Regions from separate parts of the Paenibacillus sp. J14 genome, predicted to be linked through region 1. Evidence: predicted binding sites of a transcription regulator. Region 1 holds the regulator's gene; each other region holds the start of a gene.
The links. Region 1 encodes Rex, which represses fermentation and respiration genes when NADH is low (regulators of the CRP and FNR family bind a similar motif). Its sites were predicted from a motif close to TTGTGAAATATTTCACAA; they were not measured.

Region 1 (8,272 bases):
CGTAATCCGCTGGAGAACGTGACCTTCGAGCAGTTTATGGAGCAGGTCCGAGAACGGCTGCGGGAACGATTGCCGCAGTACGAGGAACGGGAAGCTCAGAACATGATGCTACACGAGGTCATGCGAGCTTTTGAGGAAGATAAGCACCTGCTCGTTGAGGCTGGAACTGGGACGGGCAAATCCTTGGGATATCTGCTGCCGGCCATTTACCACAGCGTCAAGAATGAAGAGAAGGTCATGGTGAGCACGCACACGATCAACCTGCAGGAACAGCTTAGAGAGCGCGATGTGCCGTTGTTGACGGAGGTCGTGCCTTTTCCGTTTCGTGCAGCCGTTTTTAAAGGTAGGCAGCATTATTTGTGCTTGCGCAAATTTGAACATAAAATAAATAGAAAAGACTTCTCTACACCTAAAGAAGATGTGATGACGGCCGCGCAAATGGTCGTATGGCTGACCCAAACAGAAAGCGGCGATGACGAAGAGCTGAATCTCGGCAATCGCGGCGGTGATTTTTGGGAGACAGTGGCCAGTGAGTCGGAATCCTGCTTGGGCCGCTCCTGTCCTTGGTTCCGCAAATGCTTCTATCATCGCGCAAAACACGAAGCCGGTGTCGCGGACGTGGTGATTACGAACCACTCCAAGCTGTTTACAGACATCCAGGCGGGGCATCAGCTGCTGCCGGGCTACGAGCGATTAGTAATCGATGAAGCGCATCATTTAGAGGATGTGGCCGGCAAGCATTTGGGGATTCATATGAAGTATTTTACGGTTGTGCATACGCTGACCCGGCTGTATAAAGACAGCAAGACGGGGCAATTGGCCAACCTCCGCAGCACGCTCGAAGCGTCAGCCGCAGAGAAATCCTCGGATTGGTGTTCGGTCATCGACGGAATCTTCCCTACGCTGGTGGATGTGAAGGAGAGCTGGGACAAGCTCAGCGAGTTGCTGTTCAGCTTAATGCCTGACCGCAGTGACGCCGCCCCTGGTGATCCTGGACAGTTCGTGTACCGGTTGCTGCCGAATCGCAAGCCCAAGGATTGGGAGACGTTGACCGCGCTAGAGAATCAAATTTATGTAGGTCTCGGCGACGTGCTTCGGAAAGGGGAGCGCCTTCTGTCCGAAATCCGAGAAGAGCAGGACGATTATGCAGCGGAGAGCTTGATCACCGATATTAGCGGGTTGTTTAAAGATTTAGCCGGAGAACGGGAAGCGCTTCGTTTCTTCATGAAGCTGGAGAGCGAGGACACCGTTTATTGGATGGAAGCGAACGGGAACTTCCGCAGCCGGTCGCTGCAAATGTATGCGGTGCCGATTGATGTCAGCGCTCAGTTGAAGCAATTTTTCTTCGATCGGAAGAAGAGCGTCGTCATGACGTCTGCGACTTTATCTGTTGATAAATCGTTCCAATATATGATTGAGCAGCTTGGTTTGACGGAGGCAGCGGAAGAGGATCGGTTGATCACCGCGATGCTGCCATCGCCGTTTAATTACCGTGATCAGGCGCTGCTGGTGATTCCGCGCGATTTTCCAAGTGTGAAAGGCAGCGTGGGGGATGATCATTTCATTAACACGCTGGTTCAATCGCTGGCGGATGCCGCGGTGGCGACACAGGGGCGCATGCTAGTGCTGTTTACATCGTACAAGATGCTCAGGCAGGTGTATGACCCGCTAAAAGGACGGCTTGCAGCGGAAGGCATCACGGTGATCGGGCAAGGGATGGACAGCGGCAGCCGCACCAAGCTGACCCGGCGCTTCCAAGGGAACAGCGCATCGGTGCTGCTCGGGACAAGCAGCTTCTGGGAAGGGGTGGATATCCCTGGCGAGGCGCTGACCAGTTTAGCAATTGTACGCTTGCCGTTCCAGCCGCCAAACCATCCGCTGGTGGAAGCGAAGAGCGAACGTCTGCAGCGGGAGAAGAAGAATCCATTCATGAAGCTGTCTGTCCCGCAGGCGGTCATTCGCTTTAAGCAAGGGTTCGGACGACTTGTCCGTTCGTCGCAGGATCGCGGCATCGTGATCGTTTATGATACCCGGATCCTGGAATCATATTATGGAAAATATTTCTTATACTCATTGCCAGGACCGAAGATGGAGCATATGCCATTAACTCAAATGGTGCCGCGTATCTCGGAATGGTTAAATCCCGAAGCCTAAGCCGCTTCATAGATCGTAATGGAGAATAGGGGGAACAATGCATGAAGTCAGAGAAAATTTCGGACGCTGTCGTCCGCAGACTGCCGGTTTACCTGCGTTTCTTAAATGAACTCAGCCGCCGTGAGGTGCCAACGGTGTCCTCCCAGGAGCTTGGACAGAAGCTGGACCTGAATCCGGCCCAAATCCGTAAGGATTTGGCTTATTTCGGCGATTTTGGCCGGAAGGGGATCGGTTACGATGTCGCTTATTTGATTGAGAAAATTCAACAAATTTTAAATCTGGATCAGCAGATTAACGTCGCGCTGGTAGGCGCCGGGAATCTGGGCCAGGCCCTTTCGAATTATAATGCGTATTTGAAGGATAATATGAAGATTGTTGCGGTGTTCGACGCTTCGCCGGCGAAAATTGGTAAGCAGATCAACAACATTACGATTCAGCCGATCGAAGAGCTGGCGGAAACTGTTCGGGCGAAAAATATCCGCATTGGCATCATCACCGTACCGGATACAGAAGCCCAACGGGTGGCGGACGAGCTGGTGGCCGCCGGAATCGGTGCGATTCTGAACTTCGCGCCAACGATTCTGAAGGTTCCGCCGGAAGTTCGGATTCATGCCGCTGATTTCACCACAGATTTGCTGAGCTTGGCTTACTACTTAGAAAACGGAAAGGAAACAAGCAACGTATGAGTTGGAAATGGTTAATTAAGAACGGGACGTTTGCCGTTTTAGATGCGGAACGTCCTGTGGTTCGCGGATATATGCTCGTTGAGGGCGATACGATCAGCTATATTGGGGAAGAGCGCCCGGAAGGCGTGGAAGGCGCCGAGACTTTGGACGGCAAAGGGTTGTTATTCTTGCCGGGCCTGATCAATACCCATGGCCATGCGGCGATGTCGCTGCTGCGCGGTTACGGAGATGACATGGTGCTGCAAACCTGGCTGCAGGAGAAAATGTGGCCAATGGAAGCCAAATTTACGGCAGCGGATGTGTATGCCGGTACGGCATTGTCCGTGTTGGAAATGCTCAAGGGCGGCACGACGACGTTCCTGGATATGTACGATCATATGGACGAAGTGGCCAAAGTCGTGGAGGAATCAGGCATTCGCGCCGTGCTGATGCGCGGGGCCATCGGTTTGTGCTCCCCGGAAGAGCAAGATCAGAAGCTCAAGGAAGCGATCGCGTTTGCGCAGAACTGGCACGGCAAGGCAGAAGGACGCATCACCACGATGATGTCACCGCATGCACCGTACACCTGCCCGCCGGCCTTCATCGAGAAATTTGTGCAAGCTGCCCATGATCTCGATTTGCCAATGCATACGCATATGTCGGAGACGCGCGCCGAGGTAGAGCAGAACGTGAACGATTACGGCGTCCGTCCGGTAGAGCATTTGTTGAAGCTGGGGATGTTCTCCCGCCCAACCCTGCTTGCCCATGCGGTGCATTTGACCGACGAGGAAATCGATATCTTGGCAGCCCACGGGGTTACAATTTCGCATAACCCGGGCAGTAACTTGAAGCTGGCTAGCGGTGTCGCCCGCGTACCTGAACTCTTGAAGAAAGGCGTAGTGGTATCGCTGGGGACCGACGGTCCGGCGAGCAACAATAACCTGGATATGCTGGAGGAGATTCGTTTGGCTGCGCTGATCCATAAAGGCGTATCCGGCGATCCAACGGCGGTTCCGGCACTGGAAGCCTTGAAGATGGGAACGGAATACGGTGCAAAATCGGTCTTCTTGCAAAATACAGGCAAGCTGGCTGCAGGCATGAAGGCAGATATTATCGCCTTGAACACGGAGCAAGCCCATTTCCTGCCGAGAACAGATTATATCTCCCATACCGTTTACTCCGCTGGGGCCAAGGACGTGGAGCATGTCTGGGTGAACGGCAAGCAGGTTGTCAAACACGGGGCTTGCTTGACGCTGGATGAGGAACGTATCCGCTACGAGGCGCAGGCGGCGTTTGAGGGACTGCTGGCACGATAATGAGCGGCGCGCGGTTTCCAGAAGGAGGCTGCTTGCATAGGAAGGGAAAGGAAGAGAAGCTTGAGGAAGCGAACGAAATGGATCCTGCTGTCCCTTGTGATCCTGTTGATCGTGCTCCTGGGTCTCCACCGGTTTTATCTATACATTCATGAGGATACGTGGGAAGCCGAAAGAGCCGCCATTCAGCAGGCAAAGCAAGAGACAGATCTCGTCCGGGGCGACAAAGTTTGGAAGTCGGTATGGGATGAAGTCATCTGGGTCGTACAAGGTGAAGATGCCTCCGGTCGTCAGATGATGGTCTGGCTGCGGGAAGGACATGATCCGGAGATACGCCTACTGGCTGATGGCAAGTCCGAGAGCCAAATGCGTGAGATTATCAAACAATCGTTGCCGGGGATCCGAGTGGTTCGGCTGCTGCCAGGCATTTACAATAATCAACTGGTGTGGCAGCTGTTCTATAAAGAGAAGGACCACCATTACTACCGGTTTTTCAGTTTCACGACCGGCGAAGCTTTGCCGGAAGTGTTCACCCTGCCGAATCGTTGACGGGGAGTCTACGAATGAATCATATCTAACGGTTTCGTTGTTTAGGCGAAGAGCCTGAATGGCGGAACCGTTTTTTATGTTTGGCTTGAGAAATTGTAGCATTTCGGGTTAGAACTACTAGACTTTATTTTTAAATATATTCACACATTCCTTCGAATTTATATATACGATGTGATATACTGTTACTTGTAGTTTTGATATACGTGAATATATACAATATAGTAGATTATTTATATAGATAAGGGGGACATCACGTGAAACTGCGTATTGGACCAATTGCTGCAAGCATTGCTATTTCCGCCCTTGTTTTATTTGGTGGATGGTTCTTATATCGGCAGTGGGCGATTGAGCGTCCGCTGGAGAATATTGTGAAGAGTGTAGATGGGGTTAATCATGTCGATATGAATGTGAAGGCGGATGAGCTGGAACTGAAGCTGAATTTGAAGCCCAGGACGGATTTGGGTGAATTGGTTCGGCACATCGAAAAGAACGGGGAGAAGCAAATCGGCAGCCGTACATTGAAGCTGAATATCGAGGATCATTCCTCGCCGGAGCTTGACCAGTTGTGGGAAAATGCGATGTTTACTGTCGCTCAGGCCATGGAAAATAAGCAATATACCCAAATTACGGCTGCGCTGAAACAGATGGAGCAGGAGAACAGCAAGCTGCAGGCTACGGCGGAAATGGATGAGAAAAACGTGTACATCACCTTAACAGACGGACAATACAGCAAATTTATTATTTTGCCGCGTACGCCGGAACGGATGGGGGTGTGGCCAAATGCGTAAATGGATCATTGAAGCTGCGCTTGGCTTTATACTTGTACTCATTGTCTTTTTGGCGGTCATTGGCGTGAACATCATTCCACTCGTTACAGCTATCGTGTTATTCGGTGCGGTATTTGCCATGCTCAAAATGCGCGGCGGCATTACGATTGGAGCCGCCCAAGAACGGAAACGCAAGAAGCGCGGACCCGCGAAGCTGACCTTTGAGCAGATTGGCGGTCAGGAGAGCGCCAAGCAGGAGCTTTGCGAAGCGCTGGATTTCATGGTGCGCCATGAGGAAATCAGCAAGTTTGGCATCCGGCCGATTAAAGGGATATTGCTGACCGGTCCTCCTGGAACCGGCAAAACTTTGCTTGCCAAAGCAGCGGCGCATTATACAAACGCGGTGTTTGTGGCCGCTTCCGGCAGTGAGTTTGTAGAAATGTATGTTGGCGTGGGGGCTAGCCGGATTCGTGATCTGTTTAAAGAAGCGAGAACCCGCGCGGCCAAGGAAAACAAGGAAAACGCGATTATTTTCATTGATGAAATCGAGGTCATCGGCGGTAAACGTGAAGGCGGACAGCAGCGGGAATACGATCAAACGCTCAACCAGTTGCTTACGGAAATGGACGGCATTTATACGTCCGACACGCCGCGGATTTTGCTGATTGCTGCAACCAACCGCAAGGAGATGCTGGACAGTGCGCTGCTGCGGCCGGGCCGTTTTGACCGACATATACAAGTGGATTTGCCGGACAAGAAGGGACGCCGCCATATCCTCGAACTGCATGCCGCGAATAAACCGCTGCGGGAGGACGTCGACTTGGACAAGATCGCCGAGGAATCGTTCGGCTTCTCCGGCGCTCAGCTGGAAAGCGTAATGAATGAAGCGGCAATCTATGCGATGCGGGATGGCGTGGATCAAATCACCCAGGAACATCTGTCAGTCGCGATCGATAAAGTGCTGATGGGTGAGCAGACCGATCGTCAGGCAGCAGAGGAAGAGAAACGTCGCGTTGCTATCCACGAATTGGGCCATGCGATTGCTGCAGAGGTTGTTGCTCCGGGCAGCGTCAGTCAGGTTGCTCTAAGTCCGCGCGGAAGAGCGCTGGGTTATGTCCGGCACAATCCGCAGGACGAGAAGTACTTGTATACGAAATCGTACCTGGAAGGTCAAATCATGATCGCCTTGGCAGGGGCTGCCGCAGAAGAAATTTATTATGGCGGTCGCAGCACCGGATCAAGTAACGATTTCGAGCAGGCGTTAAAAATCGTGCATACGATGATGACGTCGGGGTTAACTGAGCTGGGGATCGTGAATATGGATATGGTGACAACTGAGGTGCTGATGAACGAAAATACTCGAATTTTGGAGGGTCTTGCGGCCAGAACGAAGCAGTTATTGGAACAGCATTCGGCAGTATTTGACAAATCCCTAGAAATTTTGTTAAAAGAAGAACGCCTTTCCGGCGAGCAATTTCGTTGTCAATTTCGTGACAGCGTCCATTTACCGGCATAAATCATGGTGCCGGTTATTTTTTTTTACTTTTTCTTCGTGCTAAGATATTATTATATGTTGGGTGTTAAAAGATGTATGTTTCGACATCTGGAAAACCATATTATGTACAGATGATGAAAGGATGGAGCGAGAGGACCATGAATTACAAACGAATTGGTGTCATCGGCGGCGGCACAATGGGTCAAGGCATCAGTGAAATGCTGGCTGCTAAAGGACTGGACGTGTTGCTCGTGGAGGAGACAGCCGATAAATTGGATCATGCCTATAACATGATCGAGACGAGTCTGGATAAACAACTCGAGAAATGGGCGATTACGAAAGCGGAGAAGAAACTGATCTTATCCCGTATTCATAAAGTTACACACTTTGCCGAACTCGGTACCTGTGATATGGTGATCGAAACCATTTCGGAAGATTTGGATGCAAAAAAAGAGGTGTTCAAGCAACTGGACCAAGTTTGTCCAAGTAACATTATTCTAGCAAGTAATACCTCCACGCTGAGTTTGACCGAGATTGCCGGCGGAACGAAATATCCGGAGCGCGTCATCGGCATGCACTTTATTTATCCTGTTGCCAAAATCAACCTGGTAGAAATCATTCGCGGTCTGAAAACTTCGGATACGACGTTTGAAGAAACGAAGCGGTTCGTTGAAGAAGTCGTTGAGAAACGCGGCATCATGGTATATGAATCTCCGGGCTTTGTCACATCCCGGATTATTTGCGTTATGATCAATGAAGCGTTGCATGTTTTGGGCGAAGGCGTTGCTTCTGCGGAAGAAATCGATGAAGCGATGCGTATGGGTTACCAATTCCAATATGGACCGCTGGAGATGGCCGACCGCTTTGGTCTGGATTCGGTGCTGGCCGCTTTGGAACGGATGTTCCGCGAATTTGGCGAGCTGAAATACCGTCCTTCCTTCGTGCTCAAGAAAATGGTTCGCGCCGGCAATTTGGGTGTAAAAACGGGCGAAGGCTTCTTTAAATACGATAAGGACGGTGACCGGCTGTGAAAGTGTTAGTTATTAATGCAGGAAGCTCCTCTTTGAAATATCAGCTGTACGATATGACCGATGAAACCGTATTGGCTAAAGGTCTGGTTGAACGGATTGGCATGGATTCCTCGATCCTGACTCACAAACCGACGGGCAAAGAAGAAGTGACGGAAGTCAGCGAAATTCTGGAGCATACGACGGCGATCCGTAAAGTGCTTGAGAAATTGACCGACAAAGAGCATGGCGTTCTGTCCTCGGTTGACGAGATTCAAGCGGTAGGTCACCGCGTCGTGCATGGCGGCGAAACATTTAAAGG
Region 2 (8,272 bases), on a different contig from region 1:
CGGCAAAAGCATACGCTATTTTCTGCTGCATCATGCCGCAGCCCTGACGGACGATAAAAGCAAGCAGGAACAAGCCGGCCCCGCCGGCTTGTTCCTGCAGCTTGGCCCCGGCAAACAGGGCGGAGATCACCTCCGCCAACCATTTGGCCTGCCAGATGATTGCAAAGCTCTGAACGAGGGTCAGCAAGGCCATGATCATCATGACCTGCTTGATCCCCGCGATTTTCATTAATCCGCGTCCCATTAATATTCTAAATGCTCCTTCTCGTGTACGCGTTTATGGAATACGAAATAGCTCCATATTTGATAGCCTAACACGAATGGCAATAAGCTGCATGCGACGATCGTCATGACTTTCAGCGAGTAGTGGCCGGAAGAAGCGGTATCGATCGTTAAGGAGAACGCATCGCTAATCGAGCTGACCATCACCCGTGGGAATAGCCCCACAAATACCGCAGCAATCGACAAAGCGATCATCGCACCGGTCATGCCAAACGCCCAGCCGTCTTTTTGCTTACGAATAAACCAGCCTGCCAGGACAAAAGCAACGACGCCCAGTACAGCCACCAGGCTGATCAGCAAGCCGCGCACTTCAAATACGTCGGTTTCGAAGTACGTCAGCACGCCAAAGATCACGAACAGGGCGGCCAGCGGAATAAGCAGCTTGTGAGCCAGCTTACGGGCACGTTCTTGCAAGCTGCCGGTCGTCCGCAAGGAGGCAAACAGCAGCCCGTGAACGAGGCACAGCATCACAACCGTGATCCCGCCGATCAACGTGTACAGGTTCACCATATCAAACAGTCCGGCCTTCATTTCCATGTCTTCGCCAATCGGCAAGCCCTTCAGCAGGCCGGAGAACACAACGCCCAGCAGGAACGGAGGCAACAGGCTGCCGAGGAAGATCGCCCAGTCCCAGGTGCCTTTCCATTTGCCGCTGTCCACCTTGCCGCGAAACTCAAAGGCAACGCCCCGCGCAATCAAGGCGAGAAGCAAAACGACAAGCGGTGTATAGTAGCCGCTGAACAACGTGGCGTACCAGTTCGGAAAAGCGGCGAACATCGCGCCCCCGGCGGTCAGCAGCCAAACTTCGTTCGCATCCCAGAACGGGCCAATCGAGTTGATCAGAACCCGGCGTTCCATATCATTCTTGGCCAAAAACTTGGTGCTCATTCCCACCCCGAAGTCGAAGCCTTCCAAGAAGAAGAACCCCACAAACAACACCGCGACAAGGACAAACCAAAGCTCATTAAGAGACATGATATCCCTCCTTACCAAATGGATCCCCGACCTGATCACGGCTGGTGATGGCGATCTCATTGGGTCCTTTCTTGATCACTTTCACGAACAAGTAAGCCATCACCGCGCCAAGCGCCCCATAAATGAGCGTGAAGGCAATCAGGGAGAACAGAATTTGTCCGCCGGTGACGCTTGGCGATACGCTATCCGCGGTCTGCATCAAGCCAAATACCGTCCATGGCTGACGCCCGATCTCCGTCATAATCCAGCCGGAGGTGTTCGCAATAAACGGCAGCGAAATCGACCACAACATGACACGGTAGAACCAGTTGTTTTTGGGGTTCTCAAGCTTTTTGCGCCATGCCAAATACGTTCCGTACATCCCAAGCACGATCATCAAACAGCCGGCGAGAATCATGATCCGGAAGCTCCAGAAGGTCGTCCGTACCGGAGGAATGTAGTCGCCAGGACCATAAGTTTGTTCATATTCGGCCTGCAGCTCGTGCATGCCTTTAACCTCACCGGAGAACTTACTGTAAGACAGGAAGCTCAGCAGGTAAGGAATTTTAATCTCAAAATTGTTCTTCTGATCATTTGAATCAATATGAGCATACAGCGTCCAAGGAGCAGGGTCGCCCGACTTGCCCCATAGCCCTTCGGAAGCCGCCATTTTCATCGGCTGCGTCTTCACCAGGTACTGCGCTTGTTGGTGACCAAACATCGCCGTAGCGAACGAAGCGATCAAGGCTACGATAATGCCGATCGTGAACGATTTTTTGAAGAACGCCACATCTTGACGTTTCATCAGCTTATATGCGCTGACCCCAGCGATCAAGAAAGCGCCTGTGGCAAAAGCACCCAACACCGTGTGCGGGAATTCCACCCACAGCTGCCCGTTGCCGATCAGAGCGAAGAAGTCGTTCATCTCCGCGCGGCCGTTGTTGATCTCGAAACCAACTGGACGTTGCATAAACGAGTTTGCGGCCAGAATCCAGAACGCCGAGACGGTCGTCCCTAAAGCAACCAGCCAAATGCACAACAGGTGCACTTTCTTGGACAGACGATCCCATCCGAAAATCCACAATCCGATAAACGTCGATTCCATAAAGAAAGCAAACAACGCTTCTACCGCCAGCGGTGCCCCGAAGACGTCACCCACAAAGCGTGAATAATCCGACCAGTTCATCCCAAATTGGAATTCTTGAAGAATCCCCGTCACGACCCCTACCGCAAAGTTGATAAGGAACAGTTTTCCCCAAAACTTGGCCATCCGTTTGTATTCTTCTTTGCCCTTCACAACGTACATCGTCTCCATGATGGCAATCAGCAGCACAAGGCCGATGGACAAAGGTACGAAGAAGAAATGGAAAATCGTTGTCACCGCAAACTGCAGGCGAGCAAGCACAATCGGATCCAGCATTTCTTTTCCCCTACTTTCAAATAATTATTATCTAATGTGAATTCTATCACTGATCCATGAAAACGAACGGGGAAAAAGTAATAATTTTGTGACAGAAATCACATGAGATATGTCACAATTCCGAATATTGACCTGAAACCCGCATCAGATCAACATTTTTTGAGGGTCGTCCAATTTATGAAATTACTGTGAATGGCCTTTCTTCACGCCATCAAGGAGGTGCCTCAGCGTTAACACTGGGTGCCGCCAAAGCATCCGCGGACCGGCAAAAGCCATCACCCGGCGAATCCGCTCCCGCTGGATCGGCGCATAACAATGCACCGGGCACGTCAGGCATGTGGTCTTCCCTTCACCGAACCGGCAGCGGTCCAGCCGCTGCTCGGCATAGTGGTGAAGTTCAGCGCACTCGTCGCATAACCACACGGACGCGGGATGATGAACCGCAGCACGCTTAGGAGTTCGTTCCCTGTCCCCATGTTCCTTACGGCAATATAGCGCGATCATCCGAGTCACGGTGATCTTTTCCCGGCGAATTCGCGGCCCGTCGTTCTTAAGCATCGCCATCTTATCTCGTCACCTTCTGCGTTCCCCGCGTCTGGAAGGCCAGTCTCCATCCCAGCCACGTTACCGCGATCATGAGCAGTCCGTAAGCCACAACCCCAAACGGAAGCGTCGTTGCCAGCCAATGCAGCACGCCAAATGCGCCGAGCAGCAGCATCAATCCCATGACAACAAAGCTTTGGTTCTGCTGCCCCGCCGCTTCGAAGGGTTCGGAGAAGGGCAGTCCCTTGCGAATGAATAGGAAACAAAGAATCGCGAAAGCAAACATTGCCAATCCCACCACGATCAAGTCCGGAATAATGGACGCTCCGAACAGCACGGCAAATATCACCGCCTCAATCACATATAACGGCAACATGAGCCGAACCAAGCTCGCCAGCAAAGCTCCTTTGTAAATGGACGCTTCGCCGGAGATCGGAGCAGTCCGGTAGATCCAGGCCGCTTTATATCGGCTGGAGTAACGCAGCATCATGATGAGTGATGGTAGCATAATCCCGCTAAAGTAAATAAACAAATACGACCGAGAACCGGAGATCCCCTCCAAGCCCTGATCAAGTCCATTCGAGAATAGGAAGATGAAAGGAAACACGATCGAGAAGCCCAAAGAAGGGTACACCTTCAGCTTAAACTCGCGCTCCGTTCCCAACATTGACCAGGTGAAGCGAAAGAAAGCGCTCTCCTGCGGCGAGGAGCAAAGCCAATCGGAGATTCGGCGCAGCATCTTCCCCGACTGCTGCCCGCTCTTCGCGCTGGGTTCCGCCAGCTTCTGCAGGTTCCGTTCCAAAGCCGGCATTAGCTTCAGATACAGCAGGAAGGCGGCCAGCGGAACAACTACGGACAGAGCTGCCAGCCCGGCATACGTCATCCCTTCGCCCGGATGAAGCAGCGATTGAAATGCAGCGCCAACCCATACCGGCGGCACCAAGTACTGCCACCACGCCGGCTTGAAGACGATGTCCATCTCCGTGAAGTCGAACAGCCGGACCAACACCTGATAACCTACCGCAATTGTGATCGTCATCCCGATTTGCACGTAATTGATCATATCCTTCAGCTTCTCACCATCAAAAAACCGCAACACGACCAAATACAACAGCGCGGTCAGCACCACGATCAACAAGTCCATCAGGATGAGCTGCAGCAGCATCAGGGCAAAGAACCCGATCCCCTGCCGAATTAATCCAACCGCCAGCGGAATCACCGCGATGGCTCCGGTCAAAAAGAACAGGTAAATAAAGATATGCACCGTCTTCGCCATCGTGAGCGTACGGCGGTTAATCGGCTTCGTCGCCAAAATGCTTCGATCCCGAATATCTAGCAGCACCGAGGAGAAATCGGAGATCATCGAGGTCATCACCATAAACATCATAATGCCAAACAAGATGCTCATCTGAAACAGCAGATTATCCCCCATCAGCACGAACATCGAGCTCAGTCCGCCAAACAGGACATACATCCACAGAGAGCGGAGAAACTGGTTGCTGTCCTCTGGTTCCTGCTTTCGCCTCTTATTTGAGTTTTTGGCCAGCGTAGGCATCCTTCTCGCATCCATCGCCAGCTTCACCTGAACGATTCGGCGCATCACCGGATATTCCACGCCTATCTTCTCGAATAATCCGCGAAACCGGTCCAACACCTGCAAACTCTTCATCTCTTTCATCGCTACACCCCTTGCACGATCGAGACAAGCCGGCTGGCAATATCCTGATGCTCGTTAAACCCGGTCAGCTGGTTGAAGATCTGTTCCAGCGATCCTTCATGGTTCTGAGCCTTTAGCTCGTCAAAGCTGCCGTCGGCCACAATGCGGCCGCCGTCCAACAGAACGATTCGGCTGCTGATCTTCTCAACCACGTCCATAATATGAGAAGAGTAAAAAATCGCCTTGCCTTGCGCCGCCAAGAGAGCAAGCATTTCTTTCACGACCATGACACTGTTGGCGTCCAGTCCGCTCAGCGGCTCGTCCAGGAACAGCACGTCCGGATTATGCAGCAGGCTGGAAACCAGCAGCACCTTCTGCTTCATGCCCTTCGAGAAAGTCGAAATTCGGGAGTTAAAGGCGTCCCCAAGACCAAATTCCGTCATCATTCGCCGAGCTTTCATCTCGGCGTCATCGGCGGATAAGCCGTACAGTTCACCAATGAAGGTCAAGTATTCAGAAGCGGTCAACGTATCGTACAGCTCGGCGATCTCCGGAACGTATCCGATTCTTTTCTTGTAGCTGACATCGCCGTCGCCGGGATTTTGCCCAAAGACCCGGACCTCACCTTGATACCCTTCAACCAGGCCTAGCATAATCTTGACGGTCGTGCTCTTCCCTGCCCCGTTGGGTCCGATGTAGCCGATAATCTGGCCCGGATACACCTCCAAATCCACCCCGTTCAGAACGTGATGTCCCCCATAGCTCATGCGTAAATCCGCCAGCTTAATCACAGGATTCATTGTCGTCCTCATCGATTCAGCCCCTTTCTACTGCCCTCAGTTTACCATACATCTCCTTACGCCCGGAGCTGAAATCTTCACACAAAAAGGCACCTCCCGATCCTAACGGTTCGGAAGATGCCTTCTTTATATAAAAGGGATATCGATTATCCCTGGACATTGGATGGAATAAAGCCGTTGATATCTACGCCAAGCCCTTGTGCCAGGCGCATACCGTATTCTTTGTCAGCGCGGAAGAAGTTGCACACCGCGCGCAGTTGAACTTGCTCCGGGGTCTGTTTCAAATCGTTCACCAGGTTAGAGATTAGATGATCTTTCTCCTCAGCCGTAAAGCTTCGATACAGCTCGCCCGCTTGGGTGAAATCGTCGGTTTTGGTGATTTTCTCCCGGCCGATGTGTCCGCTGACCGGCACTACACTGTCGCGGTAAGCCGGATCTTCCTTCGGAGTGGCGTCGAAGCTGTTCGGCTCATAATTGATTGGCGATGGATCCTGCTTCACGTTCATGAAGCCGTCCCGCTGATGGTTGCGGACCGGAGCATACGGGCAGTTCACCGGGATTTGTAAATAGTTCGCACCCAGCCGGTACCGTTGGGTATCCGGGTAAGAGAACAACCGGCCTTGCAGCAGCTTATCCTCTGAAGGTTCAATCCCAGGCACGAGCACGCTTGGCGAGAACGCTGACTGCTCGACTTCCGCGAAGAAGTTTTGCGGATTGCGGTTTAGCGTCATTGTGCCGATTTTGATCAAGGGATAACTGTCCTCCGGCCATACCTTCGTAGGATCCAGCGGGTCGAAGCTCCAACGATCCAGATCTTCCACTGGCATGAGCTGTACGTTCAACTCCCACTGCGGGAACTCGCCGCGAGCAATATGGTCATACAGGTCGCGGGTCGCATGGTTAAAATCTCGACCCTGCACTTCTTGAGCTTCTGCCGCCGAGAGGTTTTTTACCCCCTGCTTTGTTTTCCAGGTGTATTTGACGTATGTGGTCTTGCCCTCGGCATTAATCCACTTAAAGGCGTGGACGCTAAAACCGTCCATCTGGCGATAATTCGCCGGGGTCCCGAAGTCCGAGAACACCCAGGTCATCATATGCGTCGATTCGGTGGACAGGGTCATGAAATCCCAATACCGCGCCGGGTCTTGGATGTTCGTGTCCGGAGCCGGCTTCAGCGAGTGCACCATATCCGGAAATTTAATCGCGTCGCGGATAAAGAAGACCGGAAGATGGTTCCCGACCAAATCGTAGTTGCCTTCCTCCGTATAAAACTTCACCGCAAATCCCCGCGGGTCCCGCGCTGTTTCCGGAGAACCTTGCCCGTGAATCACCGTAGAGAAACGGACAAACACCGGAGTTTCCCGGCCTACCTCCTGCAGGAAATGGGCTTTTGTGAACTCCTTCATGCTGCGCTCAGTGACAAATACCCCATGGGCCCCTGCCCCACGAGCATGCACGACGCGTTCCGGAATCCGTTCGCGATCGAAATGGCCCAGCTTCTCCAGCAGATGGTAATCTTCCAGCAGTGTAGGGCCGCGCTGCCCTGCTGTTCTAGAATTTTGATTATCGCCTACCGGTGCTCCCGTATTTGTTGTCAGCCGGTTATCCATAATATCATTCCTTTCGATTTATTATTACACTAAGACTTATTCTAAAAACTATAATAAATAGTACCACTTCCCCCTCTAAAACGCATGAAGGTTCCATGAGGGGTTGATGAAGATTGTTCAGTTGCCTTCTGAAATACCTCCATTAATGAGAATATGGGAGAACCATCATGAGTATGTCAATTCTGTGACATTTGTCGTCTCAGGTAATTTGAAAAATGTACCAAAGGATGCTATACTCACCCTGAAAAATTAGGACCATTCACTATAAGAAGGAGCGACACGTCATGGAATTCGTCACTTTAAATAATGGGCTACAGATGCCAAAGCTAGGCTTCGGAGTTTGGCAGGTACCGGATGAGGGGGCTACGGCCGCAGTGGCTAAGGCGCTTGAGGTAGGTTATACCTCCATCGACACGGCGATGATCTACCGCAACGAAGTAGGGGTCGGCAAGGCAATCAAGCAATCTGGTATTCCCCGTGAGAAGCTGTTTATTACCACAAAAGTATGGAACAGCGACCAGGGTTACGACAGCACGCTGCGAGCCTATGACGAAAGCCTGGATAGACTTGGGCTCGATTATGTCGATTTGTACTTGATTCATTGGCCGATGCCGAAGGTCGATCGGTACGTGGAAACCTACAAGGCAATGGAGAAGCTGTACCGCGATGGCCGCGTAAAAGCGATTGGCGTGTGCAATTTCGAAATCGAACATTTGGAGCGTCTGCTAAATGAAACGGAGATTAAGCCGGTGTTGAACCAGGTGGAATGCCATCCGCACCTGACGCAGACCGAATTGAAGGCGTTCTGCGCCAAACATGATATTTACGTCGAAGCCTGGAGCCCGTTGGAGCAAGGCGGTGAAGTGCTGACCGATGCGGTGGTGAAATCGATTGCCGAAGCCCATGGCAAGACACCGGCCCAGGTCGTTCTCCGCTGGCATCTGCAGAACAACACGATTGCGATTCCGAAATCGGTGACTCCATCCCGGATTGAGGAGAACTTTAA
Region 3 (8,272 bases), on a different contig from region 1:
ATTATTTGCACCGCGGGGATTGTGGCGAAGGAACACAGTCTTGGTACGATCAAGCTGTTGCTGATCCGCTCGCAGAGCCGCAGCCGGATCTTGGCCTCGAAATACGTGGCTGTGCTGCTGTTTACGCTGTCGCTCTTCGTCTTTTCCCTGGCGGTTGCCCTGTTGGGCGGAGGGTTGGTCTACGGGTTCGGATCTGCCAGCGTACAGGGAATCAGCTGGAGCGAAGTGCTAACCAACACCTTGTATTCGTTCATCTATACCGTGGTTTACGTTACGATCACTTTCCTAGCAAGCATTCTTACTCGTTCCACCGGAGCGACGATCGGAATCGGCATGTTCCTTGTTGTGCTGGAGGAGCTGGTGGTGGCCTTGCTTTCGAGATACGCCTTCGCCAAGTACCTCATCTTCGCCAACGCTGATTTGTCGGTATATCTCAACGGTAATCCGCCGATGCCGGGCATGACATTAACCTTCTCCTCCGTGGTGATCGCCGCCTATTTGGTCTTGTTTCTTGCAGTAAGCTTTGTTACGTTTAAAAAACGGGATGTCGCTTGACCGGTAGAATCATGAACGGCGGCACGGCGGAAAGGAGCCAAGGGAACGTGAGCATCGAATTTGATAATAATCTGCCGATCTATCTGCAAATTATGAATTATTTAAAGAGAGAGATCGTCACCGGCCGACTGAAGGCCGGTGACAAAATTCCGTCGGTCCGCGAGCTTGCGGCCGAGCTGCAAATTAATCCGAATACCGTGCAGCGGACTTTTCAGGAATTGGAGCGTGAAGCCATCGTGGAAACGAAACGCGGACTCGGAAGATACGTGACAAGCGAGGAATCGAAAATTATGACCATCAAAAAAGAAATGGCCGGCGAGCTGCTGGATCGCTTTATCGGAGGCATGCAGGAGCTGGGCTTCAGTAACGAGGATATTGCGGCGCTGGTCGCCGACGCTATGAAGGCTAATGAGCGACGCTAAAGGAGGGCAACCATCAATGAAACCGCTACTGGAAGTACAAGGTGTATCTAAATCGTACGGCAGCAAAAAGGCATTGCATGGGGTGTCCCTAAGCGTCGATAAAGGAAAAATCGTTGGCCTGCTTGGCACGAATGGAAGCGGCAAAAGCACGCTGATGAAAATCGCCGCCGGCCTGATTCATCCTTCGGCAGGTAAGGTGTCAGTGGACGGAACGCCGGTGGGACTAGCGACAAGATCGTTAGTTTCCTTCATGCCCGATCGACCATTAACGGAATCGTGGATGAAGGTGCGGGATGCGATTGGATTTTATCGTGATTTCTACCCGGATTTCGATGAGGAGAAGGCAGGCACAATGCTCGACTTCATGAATCTGAATGAGAAGGATAAAATCAGCTCCCTGTCGAAGGGCATGAACGAACGGCTTCAGCTGACGTTAACGTTATCGAGAAATGCCAAGCTGTATCTGCTCGATGAGCCGATCGGCGGGGTGGACCCGGTGGCCCGGACTAAAATATTGGACGCAATTGTGGAGTTTTATAACGAAGAGAGCAGCCTCATTATCTCTACCCATCTGGTTTCGGATATTGAGCGGATTTTCGATGAGGTCATCTTTATTCGCAGCGGCGAGGTTGTTATGCAGGAGGAAGTAGAGAATTTGCGGATTCGCTATGGCAAGAGCGTCGATGACATGTTCAGAGAGGTGTTCGCATAAATGATGAAGCTGCTGAAGTACGATATCAAACAAAATGCCAATACCGTGCTGGGACTATTCGCTGTCTTGGTGATCTTGCAAGTCCTTCTGTCGATCACAGGTAACCTTCGCCAGTGGGATGCAGAAACCATCTTTGGCTTATCCCTTGTTCTGTATTTTACGGCTGTCATTTTCATGCTCGTGCAGTCCTGTAAAACTTTTGCCTACAATATCAAAGCCTATCATCGCCGTCTGCTCCCCTTGCATCCGGTATGGACGATTCTCTCCTCGCTTGTGTTCAGTTGGCTTGTGGCGCTGATCATCGGGGCCATTGTCTTGATTCATGCGGCGATCTATTATCGGGTGGCTCAAGTACAGATCGATTTTGTTCAGATCGGGACCACGGGGTTCGGGAACACGGTGCTCATTATTTTGAGCATCGTTTGGATGTATACACTGCTGGTGTTGACGATTTTTATGGCGATCACGATTGGCGCCAGCGTCAGCATCCGTGGCAAAGCCGGGACCTGGGTAGGCATCCTTTCCTTCTTCGTCATTCAGAACGGGATGTCTTGGGTGGAAGGCTTGCTTTTTAAAGGCACCAATAGTACCTTTGCTAATTTCGGGATCATTCAGATTGGGATGGCCGAGGAGAACGGCGCAGTGACGAGGGAATCGGTAAATCTGCTCCCGCTCGGGCCTTTCCTGCTTGAAGTGGTTGTAGCCGTATTGATGTTTTACGCGATCACGTATTTACTCAAGAAACGGATTGAGATTTGATCTCCTTAAGATTAAGCAAAAGCCGCATCTTCCTCATAGTTGGGGGATGCGGCTCTTGCTTTTTTTGTTTAATTTTTCGAGCGGCGACCAAAAAAGAAAATTTGCCCAGCCAGTCCCACGGCAAACAAGATCAGGCTGTCCCAAGGTGAAACGGTAAACGACGGCATGATTCGATTTAATACGGTGCCCACAACGATCAACACGGCGGCAACGGCGATGTAAGTGCCGAACGCACGGAGGTTAAAGCCGCGCGGCCCCGCGTTGGGCGGCATGCCTGGTTTCGCTCCGGGCCCTGCTGGTCTTGCTTCTCCGGCAGGCTCTTGACCTTCATTGGCCTTGGAGCTTTGCCCAAGGAAGCGAGTGACCAGCTCAACCAATACAATCGACAGAACGGCGATAATCAACAGCGAGGAGGTGCTGATCAGGGTATACTCGAGCTCCCCGCCAAACCATTTGCTGAAGAAACCGGTGATCATATAAATAAAGAAGACCCAGGTCAAAGCTACCCAGGGGATCATCGTATAATATTTGATTTTGTCCTTCAGCGTTCGGGGCTTCCGTGTCTTTACGTCCTCCGCCAGCTCTGCGCAATAAGCCTTTGGATCGGGGCCGAAGCGTTCTGCCGCCGAAATGCCTTTGGCTTGGTTCTTGATGATTTGCCGGGCAATGTCTAGCAGGAGCTCTTCCCCCTTGGCCTCACTAAGCGAGCTGGAGCCGGAACGGAAGTACAAGACCATTTCCCCGAAATACGCTTCGTTCTCCGGCGTCATTTGCTGTCGCAGCCGTTTGGTTTCGCCGATCATTTCGTGGATGTACATGGTAGTATCTCTCCTCCCAGTTTCTTCCGTAGTATACTGCATAGATTGTCCCATTCGCAAGGGACCAAGGCACGGCAGAAGTGGAAGGGAAACAGAACTAATGGATTATGAACATTCCTTGAACCAGGAATAAAAAGCGTCCTTCCCACCAAAAACTAGTTCCTAAGCAAAACGGCAGGCGAAGGCCTCAGGCTAAATTTGGATTTGATGCCTGACAGGCCGGTTTGCACATCATCATTCTAAAGTTGCGGGAGGCAGAGCCATGGGAAAATTTGAATCGGAGCTGACCCGGAGGTATTTGCTGAACAGCAACTCTCGGGGAAGCCTGGAAGAAGTCGTAACCAATGAGAGCGATGAAGAAATCGCCATGTTATGCGGGGATGACGAGGCATGTGAGGAAGGGGATCTGGGGAATCACCGGTTTATGAAAGAATGGGAGGGCCGGGTTACGACCCATGCCTACTTCCGCCAATCTTATGAGTAAGTGAGTTTCTTGCGATTGTTCAGCGATCCGATTGACACCTCGGCTCAGGTAATGATAAGATGAGTTTAAATCATATTAAACTTATCGGATTTAAAGCATATATCATTGCCGAAGTACGGGGAGGAGACGGGGTATGGAAAGACAGATCGTGATCAATCATGGAGAAGAACAGCTTGCGGCCAGCATACATTACCCGGCCGAGAACAAACAAGGGGGGCGCTGCCATCGCGCTCCCTTGGTCGTCATCTGCCACGGATTTGTAGGCAGTCGTATTGGAGTCGACCGTTTATTTGTCAAGACTGCAAGGGAGCTTGCAGCTGACGGCTTCCTCGTACTTCGCTTCGACTATCTCGGATGCGGCGAAAGCACAGGTTCTTACGGCGATCATGGCGTGGAGTCGATGATCGCCCAAACCCGTTCGGTGCTGGATTATGGCTTAAGCGCATTTGACGTTGATCCGACCCGGGTATCGTTGCTTGGACATAGCCTTGGCGGGTTGATCGCTCTCTTGACCGCAATTCGCGATCGGCGTGTAAAGAACCTTGTCCTATGGTCGGCGGTGGGCTATCCGTTCAGCGACATTGTGAAAATCACTGGACGCGATCTCTATGACCGAGCGGTCAAGCAAGGAAGCGCCGACTATTTGGGTTATGGCCTAACGCCGAATTTTTTTGATTCGCTGGGTGAATATCAACCGTTCCAGGAAGCCGTTAAATTTGCTGGTGACGTCTTGGTGGTGCATGGAACCTCAGACGATATTATTCCGGCGGATTATGCTTTCTTATATCAGAAGGTATTCTGGATGCGTCCCGAAGGGCGCTGCGATAAGGAGATTATTTTCCAAGGCAATCACACGTTTTCATCCGGTGATCATCAGCAACAGGTCATCCGGAAGACCAAGGAATGGCTAGGAGGTTTGGAAGCTCTGCAGTCAGAGTGGCAGCATTGGATGATTTAAGATCATTAAAGGCGAACAACGTCAAACCCACGCGTACAAAAACTGGTAAAATCCTTTGGGGATGGATACAATGAAGGTGTAACCATTTTTTGGCGTAGGGAGGTTTGGGAGATGTCTCAGCCTGCATTGTTTATTGCACATGGATCGCCTACATTAGCGATTGAGAAGAACGCGTATACGGATTTTCTTCACCGTCTAGGTCAGGAAATGCTGGAGCCGCCCGATGCCATTGTAGTCTTCTCGGCGCACTGGGATGCTCCGGATCAATGGGTCTCAACGGATGCGAAGCATACGACGATGCACGATTTCTACGGCTTCCCGGAAGAGATGTATGAAATCGAGTACCCTGCCCCGGGCAGCCCTGAGCTTAGTGAAGAGATCGAGGCGATTTTTCGAGCACACAATCTGCCTTACAAAGCATCAACCGGCAGAGGCCTGGACCATGGAGCCTGGGTAGTGCTGCGGCTGATGTATCCGTCTGCCAATATCCCTGTCGTAGCCTTGTCAGTGGACGCCAAACGCGAGCCGGAAGAGCAGTATGCCATCGGCAAAATGCTCACAGAGCTGCGGCAACGGAACGTTCTGGTCATCGGCAGCGGCGGACTTGTTCATAATCTTCGTTTGCTCGACTGGGAAGGCCGAGAACCGGCAGCGTGGGCCGTGGAGTTTGACGATTGGATCGGCCAGCAGCTGGAGAACTGGGACTTGCGGCAGCTCTTTGATTATGACCGCAAAGCCCCGCATGTCCGAATGGCGATCCCTTCGTATGGACGGGAGCATTTTGTTCCGCTCTTCTACGCCATGGGGGCGGCAGACGATGAACGGCATGCTGTGAAATTGTTTCAGGATTATCAATACGGCAGCCTTAGCTTAAACTGCTGGAAGTTTGGCGGTCGTTGACGGGGAATTGACCTGGTTCAGAACGACCGATCCATATAAATAAGCGCAGAACCTCAAGGGTTGGGGTCTGCGCTTTTTTTTTTTGAAGTTGTGACCGGTTAACGCCGCCGTCCATAGCGGTTGCGGAAGTGAGGCTGGATGAAGAAGTCCAATCCGATCCGCCCGGCGTTCGTGCCGGCGACGACGATAAAGATTTGGAGAAACAGCAGCTGCGGGTTCGTACTTACGGTACCGGAGAACAGGAAGGCAAAGTTCATGACCATGCCAAAGAAGGCCGCCAGCCAAGTAAAACCGCCCAGAATTAAGCCCAGTCCGACGAGCACCTCGCCGTAAGGGACAAGGATATTAAACAACCCGACATTTGGCATAGCAACATGCTCGAGAAAAGATGCCCACCAGCCTTGCACCGCGGGATGGTCGCCGCCGCTCTTGGCCAATGCGCCTGTTAGAAATCCAGCGGCATCAAATCCACCGGTAACTTTGCTCCAACCGGAAGTAAGCCACTCATAACCAACATATAGTCTGAACAGCAAGAGGAGCCAAGAGGCAACAAGGCTCTCCCTTAACCATTTTACGATCATCTCTTCATCTCTCCTTTCCTGTAGTATTCAGATGAAGAGCTCGATTTTAAACCCCAATTCAAGAATTAAGATGAAATAAAGGAGATTGCGGAGAAGTTTGCTTGGTTCCGGCTTCCCCCAAAAGAGGAATTCAACGTATAATGTAAAAAACTTAAGAATTTTGACGGAGGACATGCCTTTGAAATCATTGAAGTTAAGTTGGCTGCTGCTCTTATTCTTGCTTATCATGATGCTCTCCGCGTGCGGGAAGGTCGGGGAGCCCGCCGCGCCTGCGGATACCAACGCTCCGCCGCAACTGACGGAGACCCCGGAGGACAATCCTGAACCCGAACCGGCGGCGCCTGCCTATACGGCTCCGTTGACGGGATTGCCGCTCGAGGAGCCGCTGACCCGCAGACCGCTTGCCATTATGATTAACAATGCGCCGGCAGCCCGCCCGCAATCGGGGTTAATCGATGCCGATGTTGTATACGAGGTGTTGGCGGAAGGCGGAGTCACGCGGCTTGTATCCATCTTCCACAGTCAAGCGGACAATGCCAAGATCGGCCCGATTCGCAGCATTCGCCCGTACATGATCGATTTGGGCGAGAGCTACCACGGGGTGTTGGTGCATGCCGGGGCGAGCAACGAAGCGTTTGCGATCCTGCAAAGACAGCATAAAGAGGATCTGGACGAGATCACAAACGCCGGCGCTTATTTCTGGCGGGACAAGTCCCGGAAGGCTCCGCACAATTTGTATTCCAACGTAGAGAAGCTGCTGGAAGGCGCCGCGAAGCGCGGGTATACCACGGAGGATACGGCGGTGCCGGGGTATCTCTTTTATAAGGAAAATGAACATTCGGATTCCCTGGAGACCGCAAATCACGTGGAGATTAAGTTTCAACTGGACAGCTACCGGGTGGGTTACGAATATGATGCGGCGTCCGGGCTTTACAAGCGGTTCATCAATGGCGAGCCTCACACCGATCTGGAGACGGGCGATCCATTAACCGCTGCGAATGTCGTCGTTATGGGGGCAGACCACCGGGTGCTGGACGATGTCGGCCGTCTGGAAGTAGGACTGGAACTGGGCGGTGAAGCGATATTGTTCCAGCAAGGCAAAGTCATTCAGGCCAACTGGATCCGCAAGGAAGGCGATATGATCCGGTTCATTAAGGATAACGCGGAGATCCCTATGGTGCCGGGCCAAACCTTTATTCATATCGTCCCCAATACGCCGGATTTCGCCAGTCATGTAAAGGCAGAGTAAAGGAGAAGAAAGGCAGATTTTGTATTTCCAGGGCGATTAAAGGATAACTCTGGGAGAATAAGGGGAAATATAAGCGCATGAAGGTGAAATGTTTGCGACAATATTTCCTATCTGTGATGCAGTTGTGATAAGATATTCAAGGTTGTGTAAAAACATCAACCACAAGAACTACCTTATGGAGAGAAAAGGGGATACTGATGCGACTGAAGAAGAAAGATATCTTTTTCCAGACGTTAGAGGATATGGCAGATACGATCGTGCATTCGGCGGACTATTTCGCTCAGCAGGTCGCGGACTTCAAGGACGTTGAAGCCTTCGCCAAGAAGATGAAGGAGTTCGAATCCCAATGTGATGGTTACACCCATAAAATCATCGTGGAATTGAACAAAACGTTTATTACGCCCATCGAGCGTGACGACATTATGCATCTGATTACCGCCCTCGACGATGTGATCGACGGTTTGGAAGCTACGACATCCCGTTTTTTTATGTACAATTTGAACGGGCCGGATGAATATATTGCGCGCTTTGCCGAAATTATGCGTAACTCGGCGTATGAGATTCAAAAGGCGATTCATTTGCTGTCCCAGAAAAAATTGTTGGCGATCCGCGAATATACGATTCGTCTCAACGACCTGGAGAATCAAGGCGATGAGCTGCTGCGGATTTGCATCAAGGAACTGTTCATGAAAGTTACCGATCCGATTGAGTTAATCAAGAAGAAAGAGATTTACGAACGGCTGGAGACGACAACCGACGCCGCCGAGAAGGTTGCCAACATGCTGGAATCCATCATCATGCGTAATTCTTAAGATAACTTCACTATATATTTGA
Region 4 (8,272 bases), on a different contig from region 1:
GCAGTTATGAAGCGTCCCATATCATATTGGCCACCGGCGCGTTAACCGACCTTGCAAGCGCTATCGGTTTGGAGCTGAAGGAAGGCCGCGAACCTCGAATCAAAACGGTGATTGCTACGGATGGCCAAGGCCGTACGAGCATTCCGCGCATTTGGGCAGCAGGAACGGTTGCCGGGGTAAGCGTGCATACGATCATTACCGCGGGCGACGGCGCGAAGGTCGCGATTGAGTTGATCAGCGAAATGAACGGCGAACGCTACGTTGATCACGACGTACTTAAGTAAGACATCTGAACATACAACAGGCCTCCGATGACGGGGCCTTTTTATTTTTGCCAATATCCATCAGGGAGCCTGAAATTTGAGAACCTGCACTTTGTCCGGTATGCTTAAGAAGAAGGAATACGATCTGGCCGAAGTTGGGAAAATGATGAGGAGAAAGGCAGGGCGGCTATGTTTAACAGATGGCGATGGTTCGTTGGATGTATGGCAGGACTGACTATAATCATAATCGCGTCGGCGTGCGCCCGCGGCCAGATTATGGATCAACCGACACCAGCGGAGACGCAGACAACAGAAGTAGAACACCCCCACGATATCACATTAATGATTGATGGAGGCACCTTTATCCCTGATGTGACGCGTAACCTGCATTTTGATTATATCGACGGGTTAACGGTACGTCATGCCTTGGCAAGCAGCGGGATTGTCAAATTTACAGAGGACCAGTCCGCCATTCAATCGGTGGGGGAGGTGTCGCTGGATTCGGCGTTGGAATGGGGGACCCGGCTAAATGATAAGGAGCTGGCCTCTACCAACTGGGATCAGGAGCTGCAAATGGGTGACAAGCTGCTGGTTTACGTCAAGACGGTGGACAGCTATGAAGCGATCTCGCCGCTGGCGTCCTTGCTGTTGATTATCGACGGGGGCAGTCAGAAGCAATATTTTGTCCATAAATACAGTGATAACACCACCGTTCGAGATCTCCTGAAGCACAGTGGATTGGTACAGTTTAACCCTAACCATAAATCAATTATCTCCGTCGGCGGCTATACCCCTAAGCAGGACGAGCAATGGATCCTGAAAGTGAATGGGAAGAAGCTGCTGGATAATGGCCTGGATATGAGATTAAAGCCGCAAGACTACGTGGAGATTACCTTGACGACGCAATAGAAGTACGATGTAACTTAGAGATCCGTAATCCTGGTGATCATCCGGGAGAGCGGATTTTTTTACAGAACATTGAAAAAGTTATGACAAAAGTATGTTAAAATTTTCACAATTAATGTGAATGGAATCACAAAGTCCTCCTTATTTGAAAAGTATACTGGGAGCATGGGAGCACTTCAAATTTTAACTATCGCCAAGTTGCATGAGACCCAGGTGTTTATTGGAGGAGGCATTTTAAAGATATGGGAATGGAACGAGAGAAACTAGTTGTTATCGGTAACGGAATGGCCGGAATCAGCACGGTAGAGCAAATTCTGAAGTTGACTACGAAATTTGACATTACGGTATTCGGAAGCGAGCCGCATCCGAACTACAATCGAATTATGCTGTCATATGTGCTGGAAGGCAGCAAAACGCTGGACGATATCGTGCTGAACGATTTGAACTGGTACAAAGAGAACGGGATCACCCTGCATCTCGGAACTGCAGTGGAACGGATTGATGCCGAAGCCAAAGAGGTCGTCGCCGATAATGGGTTGCGCGTCCCGTACGATAAAGTGCTGATCGCAACGGGCTCCAATTCGCTGATCTTGCCGATTCCAGGCAGCGATAAGGAAGGGGTCGTTGGCTTCCGTGACATCGCGGACTGCAAGCAAATGTTGGAGGCGGCGAAGACCTACAAGAAGGCGGCTGTCATTGGCGGTGGACTGTTGGGATTGGAAGCGGCCAAAGGCCTTGTGCAACTGGGGATGGACGTGACGGTTGTACATTTGATGGAAGATCTGATGGAACGCCAGTTAGACCATCAGGCAGCGAGCATGTTGAAAGCAGAGTTGGAGCGGCAAGGGATCCAATTTAAGATGGGCGCACAAACGACGGAGCTGTTTGGCGACCATCGGGTTCGCGGCCTGCGCTTTGCCGACGGGACGGAGCTGGAGGCGGAATTCGTCGTTATGGCTGTGGGAATTCGACCTAATGTTGCGGTTGCTAAAGCCAGCGGCATCGAAGTGAACCGTGGGATCGTCGTGAACGACTATCTGCAAACCTCGCTTGAAGGTGTGTATTCTGTGGGGGAATGTACGGAGCACCGCGGGGTTTTTTACGGTCTGGTTGCGCCTTTGTTCGAGCAGGGGATGGTGTTGGCGAAGCATATCAGCGGCGTGGATACCGCGCCTTATGAGGGTTCGGTCGTATCGACCAAGCTCAAAATTTCCGGCGTGGATGTATTCTCCACCGGTGAATTTATCGATGGACCGGAGCATACGGTGATCGTCAGCAAGGACGAGTGGAAACGCACCTATAAGAAAATTTTGCTGAAGGACGGCAAGCTGGTTGGGGCAGTGCTGTTCGGGGATATCACAGATTCGGCTGAGCTGCAGAAGCTGATTAAGCAAGGCGCGGAGATGACCGATGAGTTGTACGAATCGCTGATGGGCGGGGGCTGCTGCGGCGGCACCAAGAAGAAGGCATCGGTCGAAACGATGAGCGATGAGGAAATCGTCTGCGGCTGTAACGGGGTGACGAAAGGCACGATTGTGGACTGCATCGTAAATCAAGGGATGACGACGGTCGACGAAATTAAAGCGAGCACCGGAGCGACTCGATCTTGCGGCGGCTGTAAACCGGTCGTCGAGCAGATCCTGCAATATGTGCTTGGCGATGGCTTTACCCAATCGGCGAAACAGGGGATTTGCAGCTGCACTACGCTTAGCCGGGACGAGATCGTTGCCGAGATTAAAGCGAAAGGGCTGCAGACAACCAAAGAAGTGATGAATGTGCTCGGATGGACGCAGCCGGAAGGCTGTTCGAAGTGTCGGCCGGCGATTAACTACTATCTAGGCATGATCTACCCGGATACCCATGAAGATGAAAAAGCTTCGCGTTTCGTCAACGAACGGATGAATGCCAACATTCAAAAGGACGGCACGTATACCGTGGTGCCGCGGATGTACGGCGGCGTCACAACGCCGGAAGATCTGAAGAAAATCGCCGATGTTTCGTTGAAATACAATGTCAAGGTGGTCAAGGTCACGGGCGGACAACGGCTGGATTTGATCGGCGTGAAGAAAGAGGACCTGCCGAAGGTGTGGGCAGAGCTGGATATGCCGTCAGGTTATGCTTATGCCAAATCGTTGCGCACAGTAAAGACCTGCGTTGGTTCGCAGTTCTGCCGTTTTGGCACCCAGGATTCAATGGGTATGGGCGCGCTGCTGGAGCGCAAATTCGAGCGGCTGGACTTCCCGGCGAAATTTAAGATGGCGGTTAACGGCTGCCCGCGTAACTGCGCCGAGTCGTGCACCAAAGATATCGGGATCGTTGGCAATGACGGCGGTTGGGAGGTCTTCATTGGCGGCAACGGCGGGATCAAGCCGCGCTTGGCGGACTCGCTGTGCAAGGTGAAAACCGATGAGGAATTGATTGAAGTGTGCGGCGCGCTGATGCAGTACTACCGTGAAACCGGCAACTACCTGGAGAGAACGTCGGAATGGGTGGAACGGATGGGCCTTGAGCATATCCGCTCGGTTATCGTTGACGATGTGAAGAACCGCAAAGCGCTGATGGAACGGATTGAATTTGCTTTGAAGCAAGTATCCGATCCATGGAAAAAAGTGCTGAACGACAACGAACAGCTTGGCAAATTGTATCACTCGTTAGAAGTGAGCAGCCAGCTGTAATACAGCGTCCTAGAGAAAGGGGTCATGGTGCATGAGTATGGAGAGTAAGGGCGAAACGTTTTATCCTGTTGGTGCCTTGGAGGATTTTCTGCTGCAAATCGGGCGTGTCGTGGAAGTGGCCGGCCTGCAAATTGCCGTGTTCCGAACATCGGATGGCCGGATTTTTGCGGCGCTGAACCAAAATCCGCATCCAAAGGGCGGACCGCTGGCCGAGGGGATCGTATCGGGTCATTATCTGTATGATCCGTTGTATGATTGGAAAATCGACCTGACCACCGGGCTCGTTCAAGCACCGGATACCGGGCAGGTCACGATGTTCCCGGTCAAGGTGGAGGACGAACAGGTCTACATTGCCGCTGCTGCTTTGCAGCAAGCGTAGTGCGGCTATCGACAGCGCGGTGATCGGAAGGTCGCCGCGCTATTTTTGAAGCATGAGGCAAGTTTGATTTGGGGGCGGTGCGGTATTCGTCGCAATGGCATATTGGTTCATTTCGCCCATGCGCAAGAAAGCACAGGGCTCATAACCACATAAGTATCCCCCAACCTCATTGGGTAGCGAAGAGGATTGGGGGATTTTTTTACGCGATGGGAAGAAAGCAAAAAAACCGCCCTCCAATCATGGGACGGTTCAATACACCGGAACTAACGCCGTATATAGGGCGAGTACTAGGCGGTTAAATACGGCAGATTTCGTTCGGGCACAGCTCGCAGTGGCAAATATCTTGCAGCATGACCAGGTCTTTGATTACGATCATCCCGTTCTCATAGTCCAGCGCTTCCTTTTTGCGCAGGTCGCTTAGCATTCGGTTGACACTTTCGCGCGTTGCCCCGATCATGTTGGACAAGTCAGTATGGGTGATCTTCTTATTAATCAGAATTGCATCTCCGTGCGGTTCACCGTACGTATTGCTCAAGCGAATCAAGGTCGAGCACAAAGCGCCCGGTTTGCCGTACATCATCAGATCGCGGAATTTGGTTTGCGTCAAACGGTGATGGATGCCCATCCATTTCATGAAATCGATGGCGAAATCGCAATGCTGGCAAATCATGATTTCCAGGTCCTTCTGCTCAATAATGCCGATTTCACAGTCTTCGATGACTTCGGCGGTAAAGCTATGCTTCGAGCTGAAGAACGGATCGGCTTGCCCAACCATATCGCCGACACCATACATGTAGAGGATCAACTCTTTGCCCTCATCTGTCGATTTCGTCAACTTCACGCGGCCGCGCTTGATGTAGAACAGTTTATCGGAATAGTCTCCTTCCCAGAACAAATGTGTCCCCTCGGGATAAGATTTGTCTTTCATCGTAACGAGAAGGCGATTGAAGTTTTGCTCTGAAAAACAGCTCGTATTGCCGCGGGGCAGGGTGGCATTCACAATTTCACTCATCATCGATTTCCCCTTTGTGCTCCAAATTTTTCTGAAAATTTTAAATTAATTATAACTGGTTTTTTATAATTTTTGGGGGCTTTAAAGCCCGAAAAAGTGAACATTGTGAGAAATTTCACTATGTCGAATCGGATATTCACGCTAAAAACGGTGCAAAATAATAAACTGGCGTTCGCAGCATTCGATAAGTATTTCAAAGAGACACTATGTACACAATGTAAAGTATATATGAAAAATTTATCGTGGCAAGTGAAAAACTTTCAACTTTTTTAAAGTATGTGAAAAAATTCACTATACAAAACAAAAAGCCTGTGCTATGATCAAGACATAAAGAGAAGCACACACGCTTCATAGGGATTCGCTCATAAGTGAATTTTTTCACAATATAAAACTTAGTCCACCATGTGCAAGCAAATCCCTAATCCAAAAATTTAGGAGGATGAGAGAGATGGCTGTTAAAAACGAAGTGGCTGTGAAAGCTCAGCCAACCGCACAAGAGTATATTCAAACGTTGATCGACAAAGCGAAGAAAGCTTCCGAAGCTTTCATGAGCATGGATCAGGAGCAGATCGACAAGATTGTGCAAGCGATGGCTTTGGCTGGACTCGACAAGCATATGTATCTGGCGAAAATGGCGATCGAGGAAACGGGACGCGGCGTTTACGAAGATAAAATCATCAAGAACATGTTTGCAACGGAGTATATTTGGAACAGCATTAAGTACCAAAAAACAGTTGGCGTCATCGAAGACAATCCTTACGAAAGCTTCCAAAAAATCGCCGAGCCACTCGGGATCATTATGGGGATTACTCCAGTTACGAACCCGACGTCGACTACGATTTACAAAGCGCTGATCGCCGTGAAGACACGCAATCCGATCATCTTCGGCTTCCATCCATCCGCGCAAAAATGTAGTGCAGAAGCCGCTAAAATATTGCTTGAAGCGGCCGTTAAACACGGCGCACCTGCGGACTGCATCCAATGGATCGAAGATCCTTCCATGGATCGCACGAACGCGCTGATGAATCATCCGGACGTAGCTTGCATTCTGGCTACCGGCGGTTCCGCGATGGTTAAAGCGGCTTATAGCTGCGGTAAACCGGCCCTCGGCGTAGGCCCTGGTAACGTTCCTTGCTTCATTGAGAAGAGCGCCGACCTGGATCAAGCGGTTAACGACCTGATCTTGTCCAAAACGTTCGACAACGGCATGATTTGCGCATCTGAACAGGCGGTAATTATCGAAGAACCGATCTTTGACCAAGTGAAGAAGAAAATGATCGCCAACGGCTGCTATTTTGTAAATAAAGAAGAAGCTGCGAAGCTGACCGCAGGCGCGATCAACGCTGAAAAATGTGCGGTGAACCCTGCGATCGTTGGTCAATCGGCCGTAAAAATCGCGGAAATGTGCGGCATCGACGTCCCGGCCGGAACGAAAATTCTCGTTGCCGAGATCGAAGGCGTTGGCCCGAAATTCCCATTGTCTGCAGAAAAGTTGAGTCCTGTACTCGCTTGCTACAAAGTGAAAAATGCAGAGGAAGGCATTAAGCGTGCGCTGGAAGTGGTGCAATTTGGCGGTATGGGTCATTCCTCGGTCATCCACTCGAATAATGATGAAGTGATTCAACAATTCTCCGAACGGATGCCAACCTGCCGGATCCTGGTGAACCAACCTTCTTCGCAAGGCGGTATCGGCGACATCTACAACACGAACCTGCCGTCGCTGACACTGGGCTGCGGATCGTATGGACGCAACTCGACTTCGTCGAACGTAACGGCCGTGAATCTGATCAACGTGAAAAGGGTGAATCATCGTACCGTGAACATGCAATGGTTTAAAGTGCCTAGCAAAATTTACTTCGAGAAAAACTCGACGCAATACTTGGCGAAGATGCCGGACATCTCCCGCGTCATGATCGTGACTGACCCGATGATGGTGAAGCTTGGCTACGTGGAAAGAGTCGAACATTTCTTGCGTCAACGCCAAACGCCAGTCGCCATCGAAGTGTTCTCGGACGTTGAACCTGATCCATCGACCACGACTGTACAACGCGGTACAGAGCTGATGGCGAAATTCCAGCCGGACTGCATTATCGCGCTGGGCGGCGGTTCGCCGATGGACGCAGCCAAAGGCATGTGGCTGTTCTATGAATACCCGGATACCGACTTCCACAATCTGAAGCAAAAATTTATGGATATTCGCAAACGGATCTACAAATATCCGCGTCTCGGCCAAAAAGCGAAGTTCGTGGCGATTCCAACAACGTCGGGTACCGGTTCCGAAGTGACCTCGTTCTCGGTAATCACGGATAAAATCAACGGCAATACGAAATACCCGTTGGCGGATTACGAGCTGACGCCGGACGTCGCGATTATCGACCCTGAATTCGTATACAGCTTGCCAAAAGTTGCAGTCGCAGATACCGGAATGGACGTACTGACGCATGCGATCGAAGCTTACGTCTCGGTTATGGCGAACGACTACACAGACGGTCTGGCGATTAAAGCGATCCAACTGGTATTCCAATACCTGGAGAAATCGGCACTGACCGGTGACAAGCTGGCCCGTGAGAAAATGCACAACGCTTCGACGCTCGCAGGGATGGCGTTCGCCAACGCATTCCTTGGCATCAACCACAGCTTGGCGCACAAATGGGGCGGTCAATACGGTACGGCTCATGGACGTACCAATGCGATTCTGATGCCGCACGTCATCCGCTACAACGCGAAGAAACCAACGAAATTCGCGGCATGGCCGAAATACAGAAACTTCGTTGCCGATGAACGTTATGCAGAAATCGCCCGCATTCTGGGTCTGCCGGCTCGCACGACGGAAGAAGGCGTGAAGAGCTTGATCAAAGCGGTGCGCGATCTGAACAAGAAGCTGGGCATTCCGGAATCGTTCCAAGCGCTTGGTTTCGATGCGAAGGATTTCGAATCGCGCGTCGATTACCTGGCGGACCGTGCCTTCGAAGACCAATGTACGACGGCGAATCCGAAGCTGCCGCTGGTCAGCGAGCTGGCTGAGATTTATCGCGAT

Region 2: a site for Rex is predicted at 2,743-2,760, ahead of M891_RS0113300 (cytochrome ubiquinol oxidase subunit I). Genes of this name have one in related genera too.
Region 3: a site for Rex is predicted at 6,330-6,347, ahead of M891_RS0116190 (DoxX family membrane protein). Genes of this name have one in related genera too.
Region 4: a site for Rex is predicted at 5,512-5,529, ahead of adhE (bifunctional acetaldehyde-CoA/alcohol dehydrogenase). Genes of this name have one in related genera too.

Annotation. Positions count from the first base shown of each region.
Region 1 covers NZ_JADQ01000031.1:21,721-29,992, reverse strand. Annotated here, with positions in the region: gene dinG (ATP-dependent DNA helicase DinG) at 1-2,154, shown strand, start outside; gene M891_RS0113095 (redox-sensing transcriptional repressor Rex) at 2,196-2,840, shown strand; gene M891_RS0113090 (amidohydrolase) at 2,837-4,135, shown strand; gene M891_RS0113085 (cell wall elongation regulator TseB-like domain-containing protein) at 4,196-4,681, shown strand; gene M891_RS0113080 (hypothetical protein) at 4,936-5,469, shown strand; gene M891_RS0113075 (AAA family ATPase) at 5,462-6,964, shown strand; gene M891_RS0113070 (3-hydroxyacyl-CoA dehydrogenase family protein) at 7,102-7,974, shown strand; gene M891_RS0113065 (acetate/propionate family kinase) at 7,971-8,272, shown strand, end outside.
Region 2 covers NZ_JADQ01000032.1:3,192-11,463, reverse strand. Annotated here, with positions in the region: gene cydD (thiol reductant ABC exporter subunit CydD) at 1-244, opposite strand, end outside; gene cydB (cytochrome d ubiquinol oxidase subunit II) at 244-1,260, opposite strand; gene M891_RS0113300 (cytochrome ubiquinol oxidase subunit I) at 1,247-2,656, opposite strand; gene M891_RS0113295 (nitrous oxide-stimulated promoter family protein) at 2,840-3,220, opposite strand; gene M891_RS0113290 (hypothetical protein) at 3,222-4,877, opposite strand; gene M891_RS0113285 (ABC transporter ATP-binding protein) at 4,880-5,668, opposite strand; gene M891_RS0113280 (catalase) at 5,803-7,266, opposite strand; gene M891_RS0113275 (aldo/keto reductase) at 7,551-8,272, shown strand, end outside.
Region 3 covers NZ_JADQ01000044.1:25,781-34,052, forward strand. Annotated here, with positions in the region: gene M891_RS0116150 (ABC transporter permease) at 1-555, shown strand, start outside; gene M891_RS0116155 (GntR family transcriptional regulator) at 603-977, shown strand; gene M891_RS0116160 (ABC transporter ATP-binding protein) at 994-1,689, shown strand; gene M891_RS0116165 (hypothetical protein) at 1,690-2,448, shown strand; gene M891_RS0116170 (DUF1129 family protein) at 2,517-3,266, opposite strand; gene M891_RS0116175 (hypothetical protein) at 3,529-3,750, shown strand; gene M891_RS0116180 (alpha/beta hydrolase) at 3,884-4,708, shown strand; gene M891_RS0116185 (DODA-type extradiol aromatic ring-opening family dioxygenase) at 4,820-5,608, shown strand; gene M891_RS0116190 (DoxX family membrane protein) at 5,707-6,189, opposite strand; gene M891_RS0116200 (DUF3048 domain-containing protein) at 6,362-7,438, shown strand; gene M891_RS0116205 (DUF47 domain-containing protein) at 7,636-8,250, shown strand.
Region 4 covers NZ_JADQ01000013.1:31,957-40,228, reverse strand. Annotated here, with positions in the region: gene M891_RS0106710 (FAD-dependent oxidoreductase) at 1-284, shown strand, start outside; gene M891_RS0106705 (hypothetical protein) at 453-1,172, shown strand; gene nirB (nitrite reductase large subunit NirB) at 1,412-3,844, shown strand; gene nirD (nitrite reductase small subunit NirD) at 3,876-4,223, shown strand; gene M891_RS0106690 (Crp/Fnr family transcriptional regulator) at 4,519-5,235, opposite strand; gene adhE (bifunctional acetaldehyde-CoA/alcohol dehydrogenase) at 5,684-8,272, shown strand, end outside.